4 regions of the Pseudoalteromonas sp. PS5 genome follow, and region 4 is predicted to be linked to each of the others. Evidence: predicted binding sites of a transcription regulator. Region 4 holds the regulator's gene; each other region holds the start of a gene.

Region 1 (5,634 bases), on a different contig from region 4:
CAACAAGAAAAACAATCAAACTTAGCAACCACTACATTATATGTAGGTAACTTACCATATAGAGCCAATGAGCACGTTGTTCGTGAGCTTTTCGAAGAACAAGGTAAAGTATTTTCTGTTCGTCTATTAAAGGACAAGAATACTGGCAAGCGGCGTGGCTTTGGTTTTGTAGAGATGGCTAAAGGGGATGCGGACAAGGCCATCAGCCAACTCAATGAAAGTGAGTTTCAACAGCGTACACTAAAAGTGAGAGAGGCGAAGCAAAAGCCTGAGGGTGAAGTAAATCACTCACCAGCTTGACTTGCTTTAACTGAAGGAGATTAACGCTACTTCTTCTTTGCTATCCAAAACAGGCGCCGTTGCATAGAACTTAACTTCTTTTAGCGGCGCCTTTTCTATATTTATTTCCTGCTTTCCAAGCAAAGAAACAGCTCTGTTAGCTATGGCCTTTCCCGAATCAACCAACTCAATATGATCAGGTAGGCATTCTTTGATGTTATCGGCAATTAACGGAAAGTGCGTACAGCCTAACACTAAACGGTCAACGGAATACGGAATATGTAGCTGCTTGAGTTCCTCACACAGCGCCGCTTGATCAAGCGTGCTGTGCCAATAAAAATGTTCAGCTATTCTAACTAGCTCTGTAGAATGCAAAATCTCGACTTTACATCCACCTGCAAAGTCATGAATGAGTTTTTGTGTGTAAGTATTATTGGATGTCGCAGGTGTTGCTAACAAAGCGATGTGCTTAGTCTGAGAGCTATACGCAGCAGGCTTAATAGCAGGAACTACACCTATAATAGGGATTTGAGTATGTTTTCGCGCCTCTTCTAACGCATAAGTTGAGGCGGTATTACAGGCAATAACAATCATATCAACATTACTTAAGTATTGCTCTTGCCAAACAATGAGTCCCTTAATGCGTAATTTAATTAATTCCTGAGGTTGCAGACCATAAGGAAGAAATGCGTTATCCATAACATAGCTAAAAGTGGAATTTTGAAAACGATAGCGCAAGTGTGACAGAACACTTGTTCCACCAATACCGGAGTCAAAAACTAGAATATGTGACACACTTCATCCCCTAAATATTTAAGGAATGAAGTTTGCCATGAGTCACAATGAAAATAAACTCGATCAGCTTGTTTGTTGTTGCTCTGCTGATGAGCCCTTATTTGATTCATTTAAGCGGTTGAAAAAGCTGCTCGCATAATCCAAGAATTCATTTAACCTGGATTGCCCTTCATTCATCCATGCAAGTATATTTGGCAATTCGTTGTTAGCATTGAGCGCTTTTGCTTGCTCTTGAATGTCTGCTAGTTGCTTATTCAGAGGTACAAACGCCTTCTCTAGTTCTTTCATCGGATTGCCTTGTTGATACTGTGCAATCGCGGCAGATGTTTTCGTTTGCTTTAAGTCCATTGTGAAGTTGGTGATTTGATCAGAGTTTAAACTAAGTGACTTTGCCATATCGAACGCTTCATCATACTCACCGCCAAAGAACGCATCGCTGACATTGCGAATATCTTCCATCATATCGTTGATTGCTTGCTGCTCTTCTTCGTTCAGCTCTCCATTTACTTTAATCGAAAAGTTCACCTCTTGAGATGACTGGGAGCCATATGCAGCACCAAAGTTGTTGCCTTTTTGGGCCACGCTCGCAGCAGACCCTTGTGAATATGCGTCAGAAAATGAAATAACAACCTCATCACCTTCCGCTGTAGTGAACGCATATTCGGCCTGATTCGATAAGCTTGCAAATTGCGCCGCACTGATAGCCATTGCCTTTGGAGACTTTTCTTCAAATAGTTCTTTTTCGAAGTCATCAAGCCCTTTAAATATACCCTCTCGAGACTTTTCAATCCCTTCTTCAATATCAGAATTAAACGCCCCCATCCCTTTTAGCTCTTCACTGGCTTCATCAATACCTTGCAGCACACCTTTGCGTGCCCCATCCAGCATAGATTTTAATTCGTCGTCATTTTTACCGTCTACTTTCGCTTTTTTCACTGCACCTTGAACGAAATCAAGTACGTTTTTCACTATAGCTTCAAAGTCAAACAATGGTTTGTCTTTTTTATCTTGCGTGGGTTTCTCAATGCCAAGCGCTTCTGCGAGTTTGTCATCAAGAATTTTGGCTGCGAGTTTAGATTTATCCCCCGCATAACTATCTGAATTTATTTGGATATGTGGTCCTATCCCTTTGCTCTGTCCAGGCTTGTGCTGCATCGCTGGATTGAGCAATTGATTTAAATGCCCGATTTTCATGGTATGCCCTCCAATATATTAGTTAGATTATCGGCATATTTGTGCAAAGCTAAAGTAAAATGACTAAAAAAACGCCAAAACGATTTTAGTCACTATGCTAGACTGGACAAATTAACGACGCTCCCTAAAATAGCGCCTCTTAATTCAACATAGATGGTTTTAGTATGGCAGTAATAAAGATTGATGATTCAGCATACGAGCAACAATTGGCTGAAAAAGCTGAGCGTATCACAGCACAATTTGCACAGTTTAATGCGCCAGAATTAGAAGTGTATGACTCTGCAACTCGCCATTACCGCCAACGCTGCGAATTTAGAGTCTGGCATGATGGCGACGACTTGTTTCACATCATGTTTGATCAACAAAGTAAAGAAAAGCTTCGTGTTGATAGCTTTGACCCGGGTGCCGAGCTTGTCAATGAAATGATGCAAGTCATGATAGACAAACTTAAAGGCAATGAGGTCTTACGCCGAAAATTATTCCAAATTGATTACCTTACTACCCTAAGTGGTGAAGTACTGATTAGTCTTTTATATCACAAGCAACTTGATGAAGCGTGGCACACTGCTATGCTGGAGTTGCGATCTGAGTTGCAACAGACTTACAAAGTGGACTTTATAGGACGTGCTAGAAAACAAAAGGTCGTATTTGGTCATGATTATGTCACAGAAAAGCTCGCGGTTAATGGTAAAGAATATATTTATCAGCAAGTTGAAAACAGCTTTACGCAGCCAAATGCCCAAGTGAATCAAAAAATGCTAGCGTGGGCGCAGTCTATCAGCGAGCCGCTTAGCAATGATTTACTTGAGCTTTACTGTGGTAACGGTAACTTTTCTATCGCATTAGCTGGTTCATTCGACAAAGTGCTGGCTACGGAAATTTCTAAATCATCGGTAAAGTCTGCACAGTTTAATATCGCAGCAAACAAAGTCGACAACCTTGATATTATCCGCATGTCGAGTGAAGAGTTTACGCAAGCCATGAAAGGGCAGAAGTTTTCACGATTAGAAGGTATCGATTTACAGTCCTATGATTGCCAAACCATTTTGGTCGATCCGCCGCGAGCGGGTATGGATGAGCTAACCTGTCGCTTAGTCAGCAACTACGACAACATTATTTATATCTCATGTAATCCAGATACGTTAGAACGTGATTTAGCCTTATTATGTGAAACACATAAAATCGCACGTATGGCAATTTTCGATCAATTCCCTTACACCCATCATATTGAATCTGGCGTTTACTTAGTAAGAAAGTGATTTATAACGTTTAACGACTGGCTGCCATTGCTGTGATAAGCGCTGGCAGCTGAGTTTCGCTAAATACTTGAATACCGGATTGCTGTAATAAAGACGCCGTCAGACCCTGCCCCACTACTTTTTTACCGGTATGACTACCATCGTAAATCAGATTGCTGCCGCATGACGGACTGGACTCTTTTAATAACGCAAACTTTATATCGTGTTGAAGGCATGCCGCAAGCGCTTTTCTAGCACCAAGCTCAAACGATGCAGTAAAATCATCACCATCTTCACTCAGCACTCTACCCTTTATTAACTCTGCAGGTGGGCGAGGTGTTGGTAACCCACCTGATACTTCGGGGCACAAAGGTAACACCCAGTTTTTTTGCCGCCAATATTGCAAAGTATTATCTTGTAAACTTTGCGATGATGCGTCGTAGCGCACCGGATAACCCAATAGACAACTTGAAACTAAAATTTTAAACATAAAAAAGCCCCGCAATTATGGCGAGGCTAGTCTAATACAAATTATCGACTATTTCTTGGCTAAATAGTTCACCAGCGCTGCAATTTGTTCAGGCTTGGTAGTACCAGATTCACGTAACAACAATTTATACTTGCCATTGACAATAAACGTTGGCACACCAGTTAGCGCACCTTTACCTGAAAGGGTTTTCTGCATTCGCTGCATTTTCGATGTTTTAGTACGAACAGCGAAACTGGCATACAGCTTATCAAATTTCTCTCCATCAACTCCTTGAGCCACAAAAATATCTTTTACGTCTGCAAGTTCGTTAATTTTGGCACGTTTACCATGAATATGGTTGAACATCGCTGCAACGATTTTGTCTTTTTGCGGTAATACTTCCGCTGTCGCTAGTGCTTGTGCCAAAACCTGTTGGATTTCTGGCTCTCTAGGGCCAACAAAGTCAATATGGCTCTTTTTAAACTTCACCCCTTCGTCTAGCTTTGGCTTAACGTCAACAATCAAATTTTCCATTACATTACAAGCTGGGCAATAGAATGAGAAGTACTCCGTAAGCTCTGGCTTTTTAGTACCACGCTCAGCAATGACCTCGTAGTGAACACCTTCTTCATATGGTGCTGCTTGCGCCATGAGTGGTAGCATCAATGCAACAGCTAAGCCTTTTAATACCTTAAACATACTCGCTTTCTCCAGTCCTTATTTCTTTAATAAATATGCAATCAATTTATCGAGTTGTTCTTGGCTTTCAATACCTTTCATCTCGATTTTGTACTTGTCATTAACAATAAAAGTTGGGACGCCTGTCAACGCTCCAGCTTTTGAAAACTTCTCTTGTGCTGTCAGCATGTTATTTTCAGCACTTATTACAGGCATACTTGTCACTGCTTGATCAAACTGTGTGGCAGAGATCCCATTTAATTCCATGAGTGTTTTAAGGTCTTTAATATCGAGTAGTCTGTTTTGTTCAACATGGATCGTGTGAAAAATTTTCTCAGCGATAAGATCTGATTTACCAGCTTGCTTAGCAATAATATACGCATAACTTAAGTTCGTTTGCGTGTCTTTAGGAATACCACCTAAAAAGTTCACATGGCTTTTCTCAAAGTACGCACCATCAGGTAAATTCTTCTCTATCGCCTTTGCAATCGGTTCAAAGCGAAAACAGTGAGGGCAGTAAAAGGAAAAGAACTCTGTCACTTTTTGATCTTTACTTTGTGCTGTTGTCAATGTCGAATAGTGTTTGCCATCAACAAAGTCTGACGCCATTGCGACAACGGGCAAAAATAGCGCAATCAGTGCAACTTTTAATTTTTTTAGCATGTTACTCTCTCTAATTTCAAGGAAATAGGCTCAAACTTGGTTCATCAAGGGCTGCCAGTTGCTCTTTTAGTGCAAGGATCTGTTGCTCCCAGTATTTGTCTGTCGCGAACCAAGAAAAGTTCCTTTCGAATGCAGGATCTTGCCAACGCTGTGCCAACCATGCCATATAGTTGATCATTCGCATAGCGCGTAAAGGCTCAATCAGTGCTAACTCGTTAGCATCGAAAGGCATAAATTCTTCATATCCCATTAGTAGGGTATCTAGTTGTACAAGTTTTTCATTTCGATCGCCATTTAGCATCATCCACAGATCTTGTA
Region 2 (5,634 bases), on a different contig from region 4:
TTTACTTTCACCTTCAGTGGTTGCTTCATGCTCGATATTCAACAGCCAGTTTCGAAATCCGTTATAGTAACTTCCAACAGAATAAGTAGCGGTATCATCGTCGCTCCCCATATGAGATTCAGCGCCAATATAGGTCGATAGGCCATCAGTAATACTGGTGCGATAAGTGCCTGCAACTCGCCATCCGTTATCGCCACTATTACTTTGGTTATCTAAAAGACGCTGCCCAACTTTATTTAAAGAGAATTCATACTCACCAGAGTGGGAGGACAAGTTTGGATCAAACTGGTAGACCTGCTTGGCACGAGTTAATTGACCTTGTGGGCCATATTTAACGATTTCAAATTCATTTTCACCATATTGTAGTTCAACGTCACTAAAGTCATATACACCACTCTCAATGTCTAACTCTTGCGCAAGCAACACGCCATTTTGGTATAGTTCAACATCCCACCCTTGTTGAATTTCTCCAGTGATATTGACACTACGCTTCGCTGATGAAGCGCTCATCGGTCTATTCGATAATTTAATGCCAGCAGAGAAGCCTGCTGTACTCAAACTACTGACATTAACTGGAGTGATATCACCTACTCGCACTTCAGTTGCACCAATACCTAGGAGCTCTCCCTTTTCACTTTTACGGCTAAATGTAAGGCGGTTACGTTTAAAGTGGTCATCATATTCGCCAAAGGTATAGTAATCAGCTTTCATATACGCAAACTCATGTGAGCCAAGTACGGAATAAGTCAATTCATTCTGATTTTGATTATGCCTAAAGCTTGCTTGTATATCGGCAACTGGCGCGGATAACATTTGGTAATCCGATCCAGACCTCGGGTAAAGTATCGCTCGGTCTGATTTTTCTCTGGATAACGCCCTTGACTGGCGTGCAATCTGCGCCTCAACAGGATAGGTAAACTGACTCTGCACTTGCAAGCTTTGACGTCCATAATCTACAGTGTGTGAGAAGCCAAACCATTCATTAAGTCTGTTAGACTCTATGAAAAGCTGATCTTGGTCTATATAAATATCTTCTTTCTGCAAGCTGTATTCTTGCTCATTTACAAACACAACTTGGCGAGCCAAATCAATAGCAAAGCGGTTGTCAGGATCTTTTAGCCAGCCAGATGCCCCCGCCTCATTTATTTCTATAGCAAGGCCTATCATCTGGACAAAGCTTTCCAGCTCTATCCAAAAAGAGTGTTCATTTTTTATCGCGATAAGCTCGCCAATATAATGACGCTCATTTAGGTGTGTAGATAAAAATAAATATTCGCCGACAGGAATATATAGCTCAGCTTGTGCCGCCTGTACTGGTTTCTTAATATCAGACAAGGTATTTTCGAGTTGACTAAGCACCCGCACTACCGCATTGACATCAATGTCTTGCTTCGCCTGCAAGGGGGTCACAGTAGCAATACAGCACAACGCCATTACTAGCTTACTTCTGTAGTGCATCGCTATTAACTCTTCATCATGTGATACAACAACTATGAATAACTGCGTTTATTTCAGTATTACTGCCTTTTCGGCAAAGACATGGCGCTTGTACTCCCCTGAACCAGTAAAACGGATCTCTAATATTCCTGGAGCATTTATTCGAGCGCGAGGTAATAGTGTTAGCTGTGCTTGAGCGCGTTCTAGTTCGGTATGTACCGTATAATCTGCAGTAATGGCCACTCGCTTTGCAGAAGCAACTCCTTGAGGCTTAAAAAATGCCTCAATGGTACCAAATGCACTTGCAACACCGGTTTTGGACAATCCAACGGTCACCTTATCGGTTACATCCACTGTGGTAATCGTTATGTTAGGCGTATCGATTTTATGTCGGGCCATAATAGGCAAAGAATAATTTAACGCGATATCTAATTTAATTGTTCCTTGATTACCATTTCCGTCATTTCCATTTGGTAACGCTTGAAACAGTAGATGTGAGCGATACTCTCCAGCGCCAAGTGCCCTCGGCTTTCGCAGTGCAATTTTGACTACCTGTCTTTGTCCTGGTGCCAGCCTCATTTGGCTTGGGCTGACTCTCGCCATTGAACTCAGATTTATCGCATTTTCCTCTTGGATTAGCTTATAGCCACCACTGGGTAAGGCTTGTTTTTCTTCCCATGATAAACGATAACTTTGATATACACTGGAGTTATTGAGTACGACGATTTCGGCTGTACGAGTACGCTCGTCAAATACCACTCTTGTTGGAGAAATTAATAAGTTAGCGTAAGAGAAAGTGCTAAATACAGACACAAAAACACTGAACAAAAAAACGATATACTTCATCATATTCTTTTATTTAAAACCAAATTATTAAGTAATGTATGCGTTATATAACTCATGCCCAAATGGCATCCATTTTAGATACGCGCTACCTTGTGTTCACCATTAAGCCCATATTATTGGCACATTACCTCTGTAGCATACCTATTCGCCTAATTAACTGTTCTTCATGTAGGCGATAAAACCTTCCCCATGGCTAAGCAGAAATTTTCAACGCAGCTAGCGCAAGACTTTCACTTTTAACTCAGTGGTATACATAGTTTGTTAATACTCAATTACTATACTCACTTTGCCGGTATAGCTTCCATCTACATAAGGTTGGCCATTGCCAGACGTTGCGAGTATTGCGCCTATTTTTATTTCCGCTTCCCCATATACATCGGTGAAAGCCTTATCAACTAAATTCAGACGCTTTATCAAAAAGAAGTTACTACTGTGCTGGTTTTGTATTTTTACTTCACAACGACAGTCAGAGATATAAATTTGCTTATTGGCTGGAAAGCCTTTGAGTTGCACAACCGCAGGTTCACCACGCTTGAAAATATACAACTCATTGGTGCTCGACACTTCTCCATAAGGGGTCATATTGAGTATGCTTTCCCGCGAATTTTCATAAGCAACAATAATGCCAAAATTAAGATTCTGAAGAACCTCAATTGAGCTTGCATGGCTCATACCTGAGAGCATTGTAGCAAACGCGAAAAACTTTAATCCTTTCATACCACTCAAAAAAGGCGATAAACATCATCGCCTATATCATAACTTAGTAAGATACTGTAATGGCTACCGTAGCTGAATATGTATCATCTAAATAGCTTCCACCATCTTTATCAGTACCAATAGATGCACCAACGTTGAAAGTAGCTTTACCTTCATTATTCGCTGCAATCACAAATTCGTCGTCACCATTTTTTTCAATCGCAGCGTTTGGTGTCTGGCCCTCAACCGCATATAAGGATAAGCTTAAAAGCTCAAATTTAGCCGTGTCACTCGGGCCTTCAGCTGAAACAAGCTCAATTGCTGCTACTTCTGGTGTTCCTGCATCACCATCATGGTCAACCGTTAAGGTTGGTAGTGATATTTTCATGTTGGCATAGCGAGTTACACCTGAAATTGTAAACTGCGCTGGAGAAGAGTCATCTGTTAAAATACCAATTTGAGCACCATCTTGAGAGGTTGCAGCTAGTGCTTCTGTAGAATCTGCTGGACGCGTTAAAGTTGCTTGTTTGGTGCTTTCAGCCATCGCTCGAATCGTACCAAACTTAAGATCGTTTACTTTTTCCAGTGTAAACGCATTCTGAACCGTAACACTGGCATTAAACGTTTTGTTTTGAGACGCAACAGCAACGGAAGTCACACTTAGCAAAGACAGCGTGATTAAACTAACCTTAATTTTATTTATCATTTACCTTTCCTTTACCTTCAGGTTTATTATTAGGATTTCCATTATATTTATCGGTACGATACTAAGAAACTTTAGTTATTTTTGTTATTTTTATATATATTTTACGACCTACCTAACAAACGGATAAATAAAGAACAAAACGTTCAATATTCAACCGAAACGCATTTTTCATTATATTTTTCCAGGATTTTACAAAGCACGCCCGCAGCCCTATTTGATTCCAAAGGCCCCATTTGAACAATAAAACGCTCCCCAAATGCCTTTTGCTCTGTTCTTATACTAACATTTGTAATTGTATTCAACGTGGGTAATGCTCTATTTACCCTTAATACAACTTTCTCCGCTGCTGCTTGTGTAAGCCTTGGTGTGAGTACCGCATAAAATCTCTGTGTAGTATTATCCTCAGCCCGATGAGAGACCACCGACGGGTTGCCATTCAATAGCGCATCCGAAGATGGGAGCGGCTGTTGTGCAGCTAATAGTGTAATGAGTTTATTTAAGTCGTTTTCAGACTGTAATAAGCGTTTAATTTGCTCTTTCGATTCATTCCATTCCTTGATGACTTGCTCAATTTCTTCCTGTGAATATTCAGAGGTTTTTTTGGCGATGGTTAACTCACTACTTTGTGAGCTGCAACCCAAAATCAGAAGAAAAAAAAAAGCGAGTACTGAGTGTTTTTTAACCATTAATATCTCATAAAATAAAAAAGGGAGCAAAGCTCCCATAATTAACTCACTATATAAAAGAGTATTAATTTCACACTCATTTTGCAAGCTTTGTTATAAATTGCATCAGTTCATTGGAAAATTCATCTCGACGAACAGCATGCTCTATAATCGCTTTCAAATAACCAATCTTGCTGCCACAATCATGGCTTTTACCACAAAGCGCATACGCTTGTACTTGCTCAGTTTCCATCATCATTGCTATCGCATCGGTCAATTGGATTTCTCCTCCTGCCCCTTCTGGCGTTTTTGCCAACAACGGCCAAATTGATTTGTTTAAAACATAGCGGCCAACGATGGCAAGGTTTGAAGGTGCGGTACCAGGTTTGGGTTTTTCAACCATGTTGTGCATAGATTTAGATTCGCCAGCAGCCAACATTTCACCGCCTATATCTACAATACCAAATTGTGACACAACCTCTTCCGCGACAGGCTCAACCATAACTTGACTACAACCTTGCTGCTCAAAACGTGCAATCATCTGGGCCAGATTTTCCTGTCTTAGATCAGCAGTAGCTGCATCAATTAACACATCAGGCAACATGACAACAAAAGGTTCATCGCCAATAACCGGTGCCGCACAATTGATAGCGTGTCCAAGCCCTTTGGCTTCACCTTGACGAACCTGTATCATCGTTATTCCTTTTGGACAGATAGATTGCACCTCTTCTAATAACTGTCTCTTTACCCGTTGTTCTAGCGTCGCTTCAAGTTCAAAACTAGTGTCGAAATGGTTTTCAATCGAGTTTTTACTGGAGTGAGTAACCAAGACGATCTCTTTGATCCCTGCTGCAGCGGCTTCGTCAACCACATATTGAATAAGTGGCTTATCCACTATGGGTAGCATTTCTTTTGGTATTGCTTTTGTTGCAGGCAACATTCTAGTGCCTAAGCCTGCGACTGGAATAACGGCTTTCATGTTAACTCCTAAATAGCGACTGGTGCTTTAATATGAGGATGACACTGATAATCAACCAGCTCAAAATCCTCAAATTTAAAGTCGAAAATATCCTTAACTTCAGGGTTAATTCTCATTGTTGGTTTAGGGAACGGCTTTCGGTTTAACTGCTCGTCTACCTGATCCATGTGATTCAAGTATAGGTGAGCATCGCCAAAGGTGTGAATAAAATCACCTACCTCTAGCTCGCACACTTGCGCTATCATCATTGTCAACAGCGCATAGCTCGCAATATTGAAAGGCACACCAAGGAAAATATCTGCGCT
Region 3 (5,634 bases), on a different contig from region 4:
ATAGGCTAGCTATTAACGTACAAATTTGAGAAGTAACCTCCGGCTGTTTATTTAAGCCAGTCGTTAATTTGTTGGGCAATACCCTCGCTACTCAGACCAAGCTCAGCGTGGATTTCAGCTTGTGAACCATGCTTAATGAACTCGTCAGGTAAACCAAGTAATTTAATTGGCTTCAAGTGTCCTTGAGCTGCCAAATACTCACTAACAGCCGAGCCTGCACCACCAGCAATAGCGTTATCTTCAAGCGTCACAAAACGTTCGTGAGTGACCACCAACTCCTCAATTAACTCAGTATCTAATGGCTTAACAAAGCGCATATCAACCAAAGTCGCGTTAAGCTGCTCAGCAACCACTGCGGCGCTCTCAAGTAACGTTCCAAAGCTTAAAATGGCAAGCTTTTCACCTGTTCTTACTAGTTTGCCTTTACCAATTTCTAGCTCGGTCATTTCAGTTGCAATTTCAGCACTGCCTGCACTTCCTCTTGGGTATCTGACCGCTGCTGGTTGATTAAGGCGGTGACCGGTATAGAGCATTTGACGGCATTCATTTAGGTCGCTTGGTGCCATGATCACCATATTTGGAATACAACGTAAAAAGCTGAGATCGTAAGCGCCTTGATGTGTTTCACCATCAGCGCCAACAACGCCAGCGCGATCAATTGCAAATAGTACAGGTAGGTTCTGTAAAGCAACATCATGAATAAGCTGATCATACGCCCGTTGTAGGAAGCTTGAATAAATTGCCACAACTGGGTTTAAGTCTTCACATGCAAAGCCTGCTGCCAATGTAACTGCATGCTGTTCAGCAATTGCAACGTCAAAATACTGAGCTGGATATTCTTTTGAAAAACGAACCATACCTGAGCCTTCACGCATTGCAGGTGTGATTGCCATCAATTTATTGTCTTGTGCTGCCATATCACATAGCCAATCACCAAATACCTTTGAGAAGGTCGGTGCGCTTGGTTTTGATTTAGGTAAGCTGTGTACGCTAGGGTCAAACTTAGGCACTGCATGATAACCGATAGGGTCGGCTTCTGCTGGTTTATAGCCTTTTCCTTTTTGGGTCTTAACGTGAAGTAGCTGAGGTCCTTTTAAGTTGCGCATATTGCGCAGCGTATCTACTAGGGTATCTACGTCATGCCCGTCAATTGGACCAATGTAGTTAAAACCTAACTCTTCAAAGAAGGTGCCTGGGATTATCATACCCTTCAGGTGCTCTTCCATACGACCTGCTAGCTCTTTAACCGGGGGGACGCCAGACAGAAGTTTTTTACTGCCTTCACGAATATTGGTATAAAAACTTCCAGATAGAATTTTAGCGAAATGGTTATTCAGTGCACCTACATTCTCGGAGATCGACATCTCGTTGTCATTGAGAATAACGAGCATGTCAGGGTTGACATCACCTGCGTGGTTCATGGCTTCAAATGCCATTCCTGCGGTCATTGCGCCATCACCTATTACGGCGACGGCTTTACGCCCAATCCCTTCTTTTTCGGCTGCAATCGCCATACCAAGTGCAGCAGAAATAGAGGTGCTTGAGTGACCAACGCTAAAAGTATCGTATTCACTTTCTTCCCGATAAGGGAAAGGGTGTAACCCGTCTTTTTGACGAATAGTGTGCATCCTCTCTCTTCTACCTGTCAGTAGTTTATGAGGATATGCTTGATGACCTACATCCCACACCAATCTATCATTTGGTGTGTTATATACATAATGCAAGGCCACGGTAAGCTCTACAGTGCCTAGGCCAGATGCAAAATGACCGCTACTTTGAGAGACTGAGTTCAGCAAATATTCGCGAAGCTCATCACTAAAGGCGGTTAACTTGTGCTGGGGTAATTGACGAAGCTGACTTGGCTCGTCAATTAACGCGAGTAAAGGATACTTGCTACTATCAAGTTTCATGTTATTTATCAGAGTCCTAAGTGAATCTCAGCGTAAGTTCGTTACGCAGCTCACTTCATAATTATTAAAATGCTTTACTAACTGGTCATAATATTATGTTAGCCAGTTTTTACAAAGTACTTGTGAACATTTTCTTAGCTTGGCGTATACAGGTTATACGCACACTTAATGTTCTCGATCTATGATGTATTTTGCTAAATCGGCAAGCACTTCTGTATCACCATCGATCGTTTCTAGCGCGTTGAGCGCCTCATGTATTAACTGTTCGGCTTTTTCTTTGGCCTGCGTTAAACCAAGTAATGCTGGATAAGTGGATTTATTATGTTCTACATCTGAGCCTTGAGGTTTGCCAAGTACAGCCGTATCGCCTTCGACATCTAGGATGTCATCGCGTACTTGGAATGCAAGTCCAATGGCTTGACCGTAAGTTCGCATTGCTTGACGCGTTTCATCAGTGAGGCGCTCTGGTTGTGCGCACAACATACCTAATTCAATTGCGCAACTTAAAAGCGCACCTGTTTTGAGCTTATGTATACGCTCAAGCTCTGTGAGTGTTACGGTGCGGTCAGTTGCGGCAATGTCTAGCGCTTGACCGCCTACCATCCCTTGTAATCCTGAAGCTTTTGCTAGAGCACTTATCATCTGTAACTGGGACTGTGGGCTGATGGTAAAGTTTGGTGTACTTAGCAGCTCAAAAGCCAGAGTCTGTAGCGCATCGCCCGCTAATATTGCGGTAGCTTCATCAAATTGAATATGGCACGTAGGTCGACCGCGCCTTAGCTCATCATCATCCATCGCTGGTAAATCGTCGTGTACCAAAGAATAGCTGTGAATACACTCGATGGCCGCAGCTGCGTTATCGAGATCTGCTGCTGCTGCGCCAAAGAGTTCTCCGCTGCAGTAGACTAGAAAAGGCCGCAAGCGCTTGCCACCATTTTCTACGCTGTAGCGAGTTGCCGCTAAGACATTTTCTTCTGTGTCTAGCATGCTATCAAAGCTGCGTAAAAGCGTGGTTTCTACCCGCGTTTTAGCATGCTGTAGTTGTTCTTTTAATTTTGCTGACATTAGGCTTCGTTATCAAATGGCTGTAATTGTGCTTGCTCACCTTCGCCCATCAAAATTGCGACTTGTTGCTCAGCTTGCTGAAGTTTTTGGTTTGATGCTTTGGCAAGTTTTATCCCACGCTCAAATTGCTTGAGGGCTTGATCTAGCGCTAAACTGCCGTTTTCCATCTCTGCTACGATTTGTTCTAACTCTTGCATTGCTTCTTCAAAGCTTAAGTTATCAGGTTTTTTTACTGCCATATGTCACGTTGACTCGAAAAGTAAAAGTGACGCAATTTTAGGGGGATTGAGGGCTAAGGTCAAAAAAACCAGCGAGTTTTTGACAACGGAGCGTATCAGCTTTGCAAGATCTGCTATAAACTCGCATTTTAAACACTTTTTAATATAATAGTGTTAAGTTGTAGAAAAACTTGCCGATAACTCAAACAACAATAACTGCGTGATTTATCACAAATAACTTCCCTCGGAGGACATGTGGATTTAGCAACGGTAATAGGGATCCTGGGTGCCATAGGTCTGATTGTAATGTCTATGGTATTAAGTAGTGATGGCCAGATCGCTATGTTCTATAACACGCCGTCCGTCGTTATCGTATTTGGTGGTTCAATCTTCATTGTATTGTCTAACTTTACACTTGGACAATTTTTCGGGATTGGGAAAGTGGCCGGAAAGGCCTTCATGTTTAAAATTGAAACACCTGAAGAACTGATTGAAAAAGCGGTAGAACTTGCTGATTCAGCGCGTAAAGGCGGCTTTCTTGCGCTTGAAGAAGCTGAAATTCCAAATCAATTTATGCGCAAAGGCGTGGATATGCTCGTTGATGGTCATGATGCTGATGTCGTGAGAGCCACTTTGCAAAAAGACATTGCACTTACCTCATCTCGCCATGAACTTGGTGCTGGCCTGTTCAAATCACTTGCCGATATTGCCCCTGCAATGGGGATGATAGGTACACTTATCGGCTTAGTAGCCATGCTATCAAATATGGATGACCCGAAAGCGATAGGGCCAGCGATGGCTGTTGCACTTTTAACAACGCTATATGGTGCATTCTTAGCCAATGTTGTGGCTATTCCAATACAGGTAAAGCTCGAATTACGTAAAGACGAAGAGGAGCGTAATCAACGGTTAATACTTGATGCTATCTTGGGCATTCAAGATGGCCAAAACCCCAAGGTTATCGAGGGCATTTTGAAAAACTATCTACCTGAGTCAAAACGTGGTTCAGAAGCTGAGGAATAATCATGTCTGATGAGAACGAATGTAAATGTCCCCCGCCAGGTTTGCCCGCTTGGATGGGAACATTTGCTGACTTGATGTCACTGCTCATGTGCTTCTTTGTATTGCTGCTCGCCTTTTCCGAGATGGATGTACTCAAATTTAAACAAATTGCAGGCTCTATGAAGTTTGCATTCGGCGTACAAAATAAAATTGAAGTCAAAGATATACCCAAAGGTACGAGTGTGATTGCAATGGAATTCACACCAGGAAAACCAGAGCCTACACCAATTGAAACAATCCAGCAGCAAACCGTCGAAATGACACAACAAATGCTTGAGTTTCAAGCTGGAGACGAAGCGTCTGCGGGGGGAAGGCAAGAGCAGCGAGGTAATAAGCGCGGTGGTGAATCAGCCAGTACAGCGCAAGAAATGGCATCGACTCAAGCAATTGCTTCAGCAGAGCAAGAGCAGGTAAATGAGTTAGTCAAAAAAATAGCGCAACAACTTGAAAAGCAAATCATGGATGGTGCTATTGAGCTAGAGTCTTTAGGACAGCAAATCATCATTCGCATTCAAGAGAATGGCTCTTTCCCTGCGGGTAGTGCATTTTTGCAGCCTAAATTTGAGCCTGTAATTGAAGAAATAGCAGAGCTGTTAAAGGATGTGCCAGGAGAGATCACGGTATCCGGTCACACTGACGATTTTAGGGTAACGAATGAGCTTTACTCTAACAATTGGGATCTGTCAGCAACTCGGGCTGTAGCCGTGGCGACTGTAATGGAAAAAGTACGAGGCTTTGATAAAAATAGAATGTTAGTCGTAGGGCATGCTGATACTAGACCGCTAGTACCGAATGATAGTGACCTCGATAGACGCCGCAACAGGCGCGTTGAAATCTCTATTTTACAGGGAAAACCAAAAGAGTCTGATCCCATTGGAGTGAGGGAAAATTAGTGAGAGTTTGTTGCCAAATTACAGGGAATTCGCTATTGTTCCTGCTGGTTCTACTTAAAGGAGAAATAGAATGATTTTAGTAAAAAAACCTCAAAACTTTAGACTCCCTGGCGATAATGGCGCAGGTGGTGATGATGAAGTTGAGAAAAAACCAAGTGTGGTAAGCTAATCAGTTTATGTGGTTAGCATGGGAGCCTGTGAGGCTCTTTTTCTTAGATTATAGTATCTGGGTTTCCTTCGTTGCCGTAATTTTGTGTCTAGTAGTAAAAGATACCAAGGCTTTAAGGTACGCATCTCTTATTGCTGTTTTTTACGTGTTGGGCGCCTTCAATGCAGATTTTATCCGCTCGATAGATTCAGGTAAAATCTATAGATACATCTACTGGGCTTTTTCGGATATTGCCTTTATGGCTATCATAGCCTATTGGGCTATAAAAGATAAGATGTATATGTGGCAGAGTATTATCGCCCAAATCATTATTATCC
Region 4 (5,634 bases):
GGCCCTCGCAGCCAAGACCCTGATGTACTAACCGCTGCAGTGCGAATTTCCCTACGTAGACTAATCGTACAAGATGCTGTTGGAGGAGACGATGAAATCCCTGTCATAACATTGGCACCTGAGTTGGAACAGATGTTGCATCAGTCACTTCAGAACGCAGGTGATGAGGGGGCAGGCATAGAACCTGGCTTGGCAGAGAGGCTTCAAGAGTCATTAAAAGAAGCACATCATAACCAAGAAATGCTAGGTGAGCCGTCCATCTTATTAACCTCAGGTATGTTAAGAAGTGTATTGTCTAGGTTTGTTAAACACACTATCCCAGGTTTACGAGTGATGTCGTATCAAGAAGTGCCTGAAGAGAGACAAATCAAGATAGTAAGCTCGGTAGGACAATAGAGGATAAAGGGGCTGTAACATGAAAATTAAACGTTTCTTTGCAAAAGATATGCGTACGGCTTTAAATGAAGTTAAAGAAGAGCTTGGCGCAGATGCTGTCATTATGTCTAACAAAAAGCTAGCTGATGGTGTTGAAATTGTTGCTGCAATTGATAATGACCGCACAGCTGCACCGGTGCAACAACCTACAACTGGCCGAGCTAGTGCACCAAAAGAAACACAAACGCGTTTTGTGCGACCAGAGCCTCGTCAAGCACAACCAGCTAAGCAGGCTCAGGTAGCTGACAGCTTAGAGGCGCTTTTGGAGCGTCAAGCTCCACGTCCTCGCTCACCAGAGCTTGCCTCTATGTTCTCGCAGTCAGGCATTGATACAGAACAGATGCTAGGCAACCAACGCAAGATGCAACCAGAGGCGAAGCCTACTTACAGGTCAGCGCCACAAACTCATCGTCAATCTTTTGACTTTGAAGATGAAGCCACAGAGCAATCGAAGCCGTGGGGAGAATCTGATGACCTCGATAATGGCTTTGGTGATGATTTAACAGAGGTTCATAGCAAAAAAGATGAAATGAGTGCAATGCGCGAAGAGATGAACTCAATTCGCCAGCTGCTAGAGCATCAGGTATCTGGGCTAATGAAACAAGAAATGGCGCGTCGCGATCCGACACGAGCTTGCCTTGTAGACCGTCTGGAGGGGATGGGGATTGATAAAGAAGTTGCTGAACAAATGGCATGCTTCATTCCAGATGATGTATCAAGAAAAGAGGCGTGGAGCGCACTCTTAAATATGGTCATAAATCAGATGCACACCACCAACAATGATATTTTGCGTCAAGGTGGCGTTTTTGCAATGGTCGGCCCGACTGGTGTAGGTAAGACAACGACAGTGGCAAAACTTGCAGCATTGGGCGCCCAAAAATACGGTGCAGATAAAGTTGCACTTATTACAACGGATACCTACAGAATTGGCGCTTACGAGCAACTAGCAACCTATGGTAGAATCATCGGCTGTCCAGTTAAGCAAGTAAAAGATGCAAATGAACTTGCAGAAGTGCTTTATCATTTACGTAATAAGCGTCTAGTATTAATAGACACGGCAGGAATGAGTCAAAGAGATTTGCGCTTAACTGAACAGTTAAATACACTTATGCGTAGCGCAAGAGTTGATATTAGAAGTTATTTAGTGTTAAGTGCGACATCACAAATGAACGTGTTGCAAGAAACGGTAAGACACTTCCAAAAAGTAAATTTAAGTGGCTGTATTTTCACAAAACTTGATGAAAGTCTAAGTTTAGGTGAGATTATTAGCATAGCGATTCAAAATCGCTTGCCAATAGGGTATCTTACCAACGGTCAGCGAGTGCCAGAGGACATTCGTGTAGCAAATGCTCAAAAGCTAGTAAAAAAGGCTGAGCAACTGTATTTAAAAAGAATAAAAGCACAGCACTCTCGACGTGTACCTGTAGCGTCAGAGTCAGTAGGAATGTATGATTAACACAGTTTTAGATCAAGCAAGTGGCCTGCGTAGAATGAGTCAAAGTAGCAACCAGGGTGTAAAAGTCATAGCCGTGACCGGCGGCAAAGGGGGAGTGGGGAAAACCAATGTTTCGCTCAATACCGCTATTGCTATGGGTCAGCAAGGACAGCGTGTTCTTGTTTTAGATGCGGACTTAGGCTTGGCAAACTGTGATGTGATGCTAGGTCTAAGAGTCGAAAAGAATTTATCACATGTCTTATCAGGAGAGTGTGAACTAGATGAAATTCTAGTTGAAGGGCCTGCAGGTATAAAAATTGTACCAGCTACGTCAGGTTCTCAGAATATGGTTGAGCTCACTCCAGCAGAGCATGCTGGGTTAATAAGAGCTTTTAGTGAACTAAATACACAATTTGATGTGTTAATTGTTGACACTGCAGCCGGAATTTCGGATATGGTGTTGAGTTTTTCTCGTGCCGCTCAAGACGTACTCGTGGTAGTGTGTGATGAACCGACATCCATTACAGATGCCTACGCATTAATTAAAGTATTAAGTCGAGAACATGGAGTTTACCGCTTTAAAATAGTGGCCAATATGGTTCGTAGCATGCGTGAAGGTCAGGAACTTTTTGCTAAACTATCAAAAGTGACCGATCGTTTTCTTGACGTTGCTCTAGAGCTTGTCGCGACAGTACCGTTTGATGAAAATATGCGTAAGTCATCACGTCGACAAAGGGCTATCGTTGATTTATTTCCAAGCTCTCCTGCAGCTGTTGCTATTAAAGGCTTAGCTACGAGAGCGGCTAAGTGGCCAATTCCTCATCAGCCTTCTGGTCATTTAGAATTTTTTATTGAACAACTTGTAAACGGGTGATTATGGCTTCTCCGGTCAACAGAGCTGCGGGATATCAAACTTCTGACCATATTCATAAGGTGGTTGAAAGGCATGCTCCACTTGTCAAAAAAGTGGCGTGTCACCTAATCGCTCGACTTCCGGCAAGCGTGCAACTTGATGATTTGATCCAATCAGGAATGATAGGGTTAATTGAGGCAACAAAAAACTTTGACGCCAGTAAAGGTGCCAGTTTTGAAACTTTCGCGGGCATACGTATTCGAGGTGCGATGCTTGATGAAATTCGTCGTGGAGATTGGGCTCCCCGATCTGTCCACAAAAATAGCCGAATGGTTGCAGAGACTATATCTGAGCTCGAATCTCTCCTTGGTCGAGAACCAAAAGACACTGAAATCGCTGAAAAACTTGATATATCTCTAGATGAGTACCATCATATTTTACATGATGTAAATGCAAGCAAAGTAATAGGCATTGAGGATCTTGGGGTAGACGAAGATGTGATTACCCCTGCAAATAGCGATTTTGCGCTAGACAAACCGTTTAATAACGTTAAAAATGAACGTTTTAACGAGTCTTTAGTAAATGCGATAAAATCATTACCAGAAAGAGATGCCATGGTTTTGTCGCTTTATTATAACGATGAAATGAATTTAAAAGAGATTGGCGCCATTTTAGATGTCAGTGAATCTCGAGTAAGTCAAATTCACGGTCAGGCAATGATAAAGCTAAAAGCTAAAATCAATGACTGGATAAATTAGAGTACATAAAATAGTTGGGTTCGAACCTCACTGGAGGAAGTTTTGGATAAGAACATGAAGATTCTCGTGGTTGATGATTTCTCTACTATGAGAAGAATAATCAAAAACCTATTAAGAGATTTAGGCTTTACAAATGTTCAAGAAGCTGATGATGGTAGTACAGCACTTCCGATGCTACAAAATCAGGAGTTTGACTTTGTAGTAACTGATTGGAATATGCCAGGAATGCAAGGGATCGATTTATTGCGAGCAATACGAGCTGATGCAAAGTTGAAACATATTCCTGTGCTTATGGTAACCGCGGAAGCAAAAAAAGAGCAGATCGTTGCTGCAGCACAGGCTGGGGTTAATGGTTATATCGTGAAACCATTTACGGCAGGTACACTTAAAACCAAGCTTGAAAAAGTATTTGAGCGCTTAGGCTAACAGCAAGGGGAAATGGCCTATGTCTGTAAACGCTGCGCCTCAAATTACACTCGAGCAAGCTAAACAACTTGTAGAGCTATTAGAGCAAGGTGAACAAGAAAAAGCGGATCAGCTGATTTTAGAGGCTGCTAACAAAGAGCAATCCGAGTTATTTGCAGAGGTTGGCAAGCTTACTCGTCAGTTACATGAGTCATTGAAAAACTTTGAACTGGATACTCGCCTTGCAGACCTCACAACGGAGGCCATTCCTGACGCTAAACAGCGCCTCAACTACGTCATGGAAATGACGGAGAGCGCTGCAAACAAAACGATGGACGCTGTCGAAGAGAGCTTACCGTTGGCACAAAACCTTGCCGACGAACTAGCACAAATAAAGCCAACTTGGGATCGTTTAATGAGTAGAGATATTCAGCTCGGAGAATTCAAATCTCTGTGCCACGACCTAGATAGCTTTATGCAGACTTCGAAAACACGTACGGACGAGTTACAAGGTTTGATGACAAACGTGCTCATGGCACAAGATTATCAAGACTTAACTGGTCAGGTCATCCGCCGTGTCATTGAATTAGTTCGAGAAGTAGAAGATAGTCTCATTCATCTCCTTACTGTGTTTGGTTCAGCAGACGAAACACAGGCCGGTACTAAATCGAATGAAAATGAAATAAAAACAACAGAGACTATCAGTGATGAATTGTCTGGGCCTGAAGGTCCAATTATTGACGCTGAATCACGAGACGACGTGGTTTCTGGTCAAGACGAAGTCGATGACTTGCTATCTAGTTTAGGCTTCTAGTTGGAGAGTGTGTATGAGCTTTGAAGTCGATGAAGATATCTTGCAGGACTTTCTTGTTGAAGCAGGCGAAATATTAGAGCTTTTATCTGAGCAGCTTGTTGAGCTAGAAAACAACCCTGAAGATAAAGAACTTCTTAATGCGATTTTCCGTGGCTTCCATACTGTTAAAGGTGGAGCTGGATTCTTGGGCATGACGGAGCTGGTAGACGCTTGTCATGGTGCGGAAAACGTATTCGATGTGTTACGACAGGGACAACGAAAAGTAACTTCCGAATTGATGGATGTTATCTTACAGTCTTTGGATACAATCAATGAGATGTTTGCTTGTATCCAAAATCGTGAAGAGCCTGAAGCTGCTGATCCTGCGTTGCTTGAAACACTTCACAAACTCAGTCAACCAGCATCTGAGGGCGAGGTAGTTGAAGAAGTCGCTTCAGCACCTGTTGCAGAAACTGAACCAGTACCTGAAGTTAGTGCAGATGATGTTTTATTTGACGCCGATACTGACGGCGACGCCAGTTCTAGTATTGATGAGATAACTGAAGAAGAATTCGAAAATTTACTTGATGAGTTACATGGTTCAGGAAATGGTCCCGCTCCGACCAGTACAGAAAGCCCGGAAAGTGCACCACCAAGCAGTGATGATGGCGACATTACTGATGACGAATTTGACAATCTATTAGATGAGTTACACGGTGTCGGCAAATTTGGCGGGGCACCAAACAGTGAAGACCCTGTTCCTAAAGAAGCTCAAGCACCAGCGCAAGTCAGTGAGCAAGCAAATGCCAACGGTGGAGACGATGAGGAAATCACAGATGATGAGTTTGAAGCCTTATTAGACGAGTTACATGGAAAAGGCAGTGCGCCAAAAGCAACTGAAGAAGCGGTAACGCAAGCTCCAACGCCATCACCCAAACAGCCTGAAGCGAAAGCA

The links. Region 4 encodes FliA, which starts transcription of late flagellar genes. Its sites were predicted from a motif close to CTAAAGNTNNNNNNNNNNNNGCCGATA; they were not measured.
Region 1: a site for FliA is predicted at 2,297-2,323, ahead of D9603_RS17300 (DUF5610 domain-containing protein). Genes of this name have one in related genera too.
Region 2: a site for FliA is predicted at 3,734-3,760, ahead of D9603_RS18020 (DUF4402 domain-containing protein). Genes of this name have one in related genera too.
Region 3: a site for FliA is predicted at 3,367-3,393, ahead of pomA (flagellar motor protein PomA). Genes of this name have one in related genera too.

The regions. Positions count from the first base shown of each region.
Region 1 covers NZ_RCSQ01000154.1:3,960-9,593, reverse strand. The annotation lists gene D9603_RS17310 (RNA-binding protein) at 1-300, shown strand, start outside; gene murI (glutamate racemase) at 307-1,074, opposite strand; gene D9603_RS17300 (DUF5610 domain-containing protein) at 1,138-2,268, opposite strand; gene trmA (tRNA (uridine(54)-C5)-methyltransferase TrmA) at 2,433-3,527, shown strand; gene D9603_RS17290 (DUF523 domain-containing protein) at 3,538-3,996, opposite strand; gene D9603_RS17285 (thiol:disulfide interchange protein DsbA/DsbL) at 4,045-4,674, opposite strand; gene D9603_RS17280 (thiol:disulfide interchange protein DsbA/DsbL) at 4,693-5,316, opposite strand; gene D9603_RS17275 (serine/threonine protein kinase) at 5,333-5,634, opposite strand, start outside.
Region 2 covers NZ_RCSQ01000162.1:7,326-12,959, forward strand. The annotation lists gene D9603_RS18005 (SdrD B-like domain-containing protein) at 1-1,458, opposite strand, end outside; gene D9603_RS18010 (fimbria/pilus periplasmic chaperone) at 1,507-2,286, opposite strand; gene D9603_RS18015 (DUF4402 domain-containing protein) at 2,545-3,000, opposite strand; gene D9603_RS18020 (DUF4402 domain-containing protein) at 3,044-3,685, opposite strand; gene D9603_RS18025 (hypothetical protein) at 3,829-4,410, opposite strand; gene galU (UTP--glucose-1-phosphate uridylyltransferase GalU) at 4,448-5,329, opposite strand; gene D9603_RS18035 (thymidylate synthase) at 5,338-5,634, opposite strand, start outside.
Region 3 covers NZ_RCSQ01000009.1:97-5,730, forward strand. The annotation lists gene dxs (1-deoxy-D-xylulose-5-phosphate synthase) at 48-1,910, opposite strand; gene ispA ((2E,6E)-farnesyl diphosphate synthase) at 2,076-2,975, opposite strand; gene xseB (exodeoxyribonuclease VII small subunit) at 2,975-3,214, opposite strand; gene pomA (flagellar motor protein PomA) at 3,449-4,216, shown strand; gene D9603_RS01305 (flagellar motor protein MotB) at 4,219-5,148, shown strand; gene D9603_RS01310 (hypothetical protein) at 5,325-5,634, shown strand, end outside.
Region 4 covers NZ_RCSQ01000016.1:18,863-24,496, forward strand. The annotation lists gene flhA (flagellar biosynthesis protein FlhA) at 1-396, shown strand, start outside; gene flhF (flagellar biosynthesis protein FlhF) at 416-1,891, shown strand; gene D9603_RS02175 (MinD/ParA family protein) at 1,884-2,744, shown strand; gene D9603_RS02180 (RNA polymerase sigma factor FliA) at 2,747-3,481, shown strand; gene cheY (chemotaxis response regulator CheY) at 3,524-3,907, shown strand; gene D9603_RS02190 (protein phosphatase CheZ) at 3,927-4,700, shown strand; gene D9603_RS02195 (chemotaxis protein CheA) at 4,714-5,634, shown strand, end outside.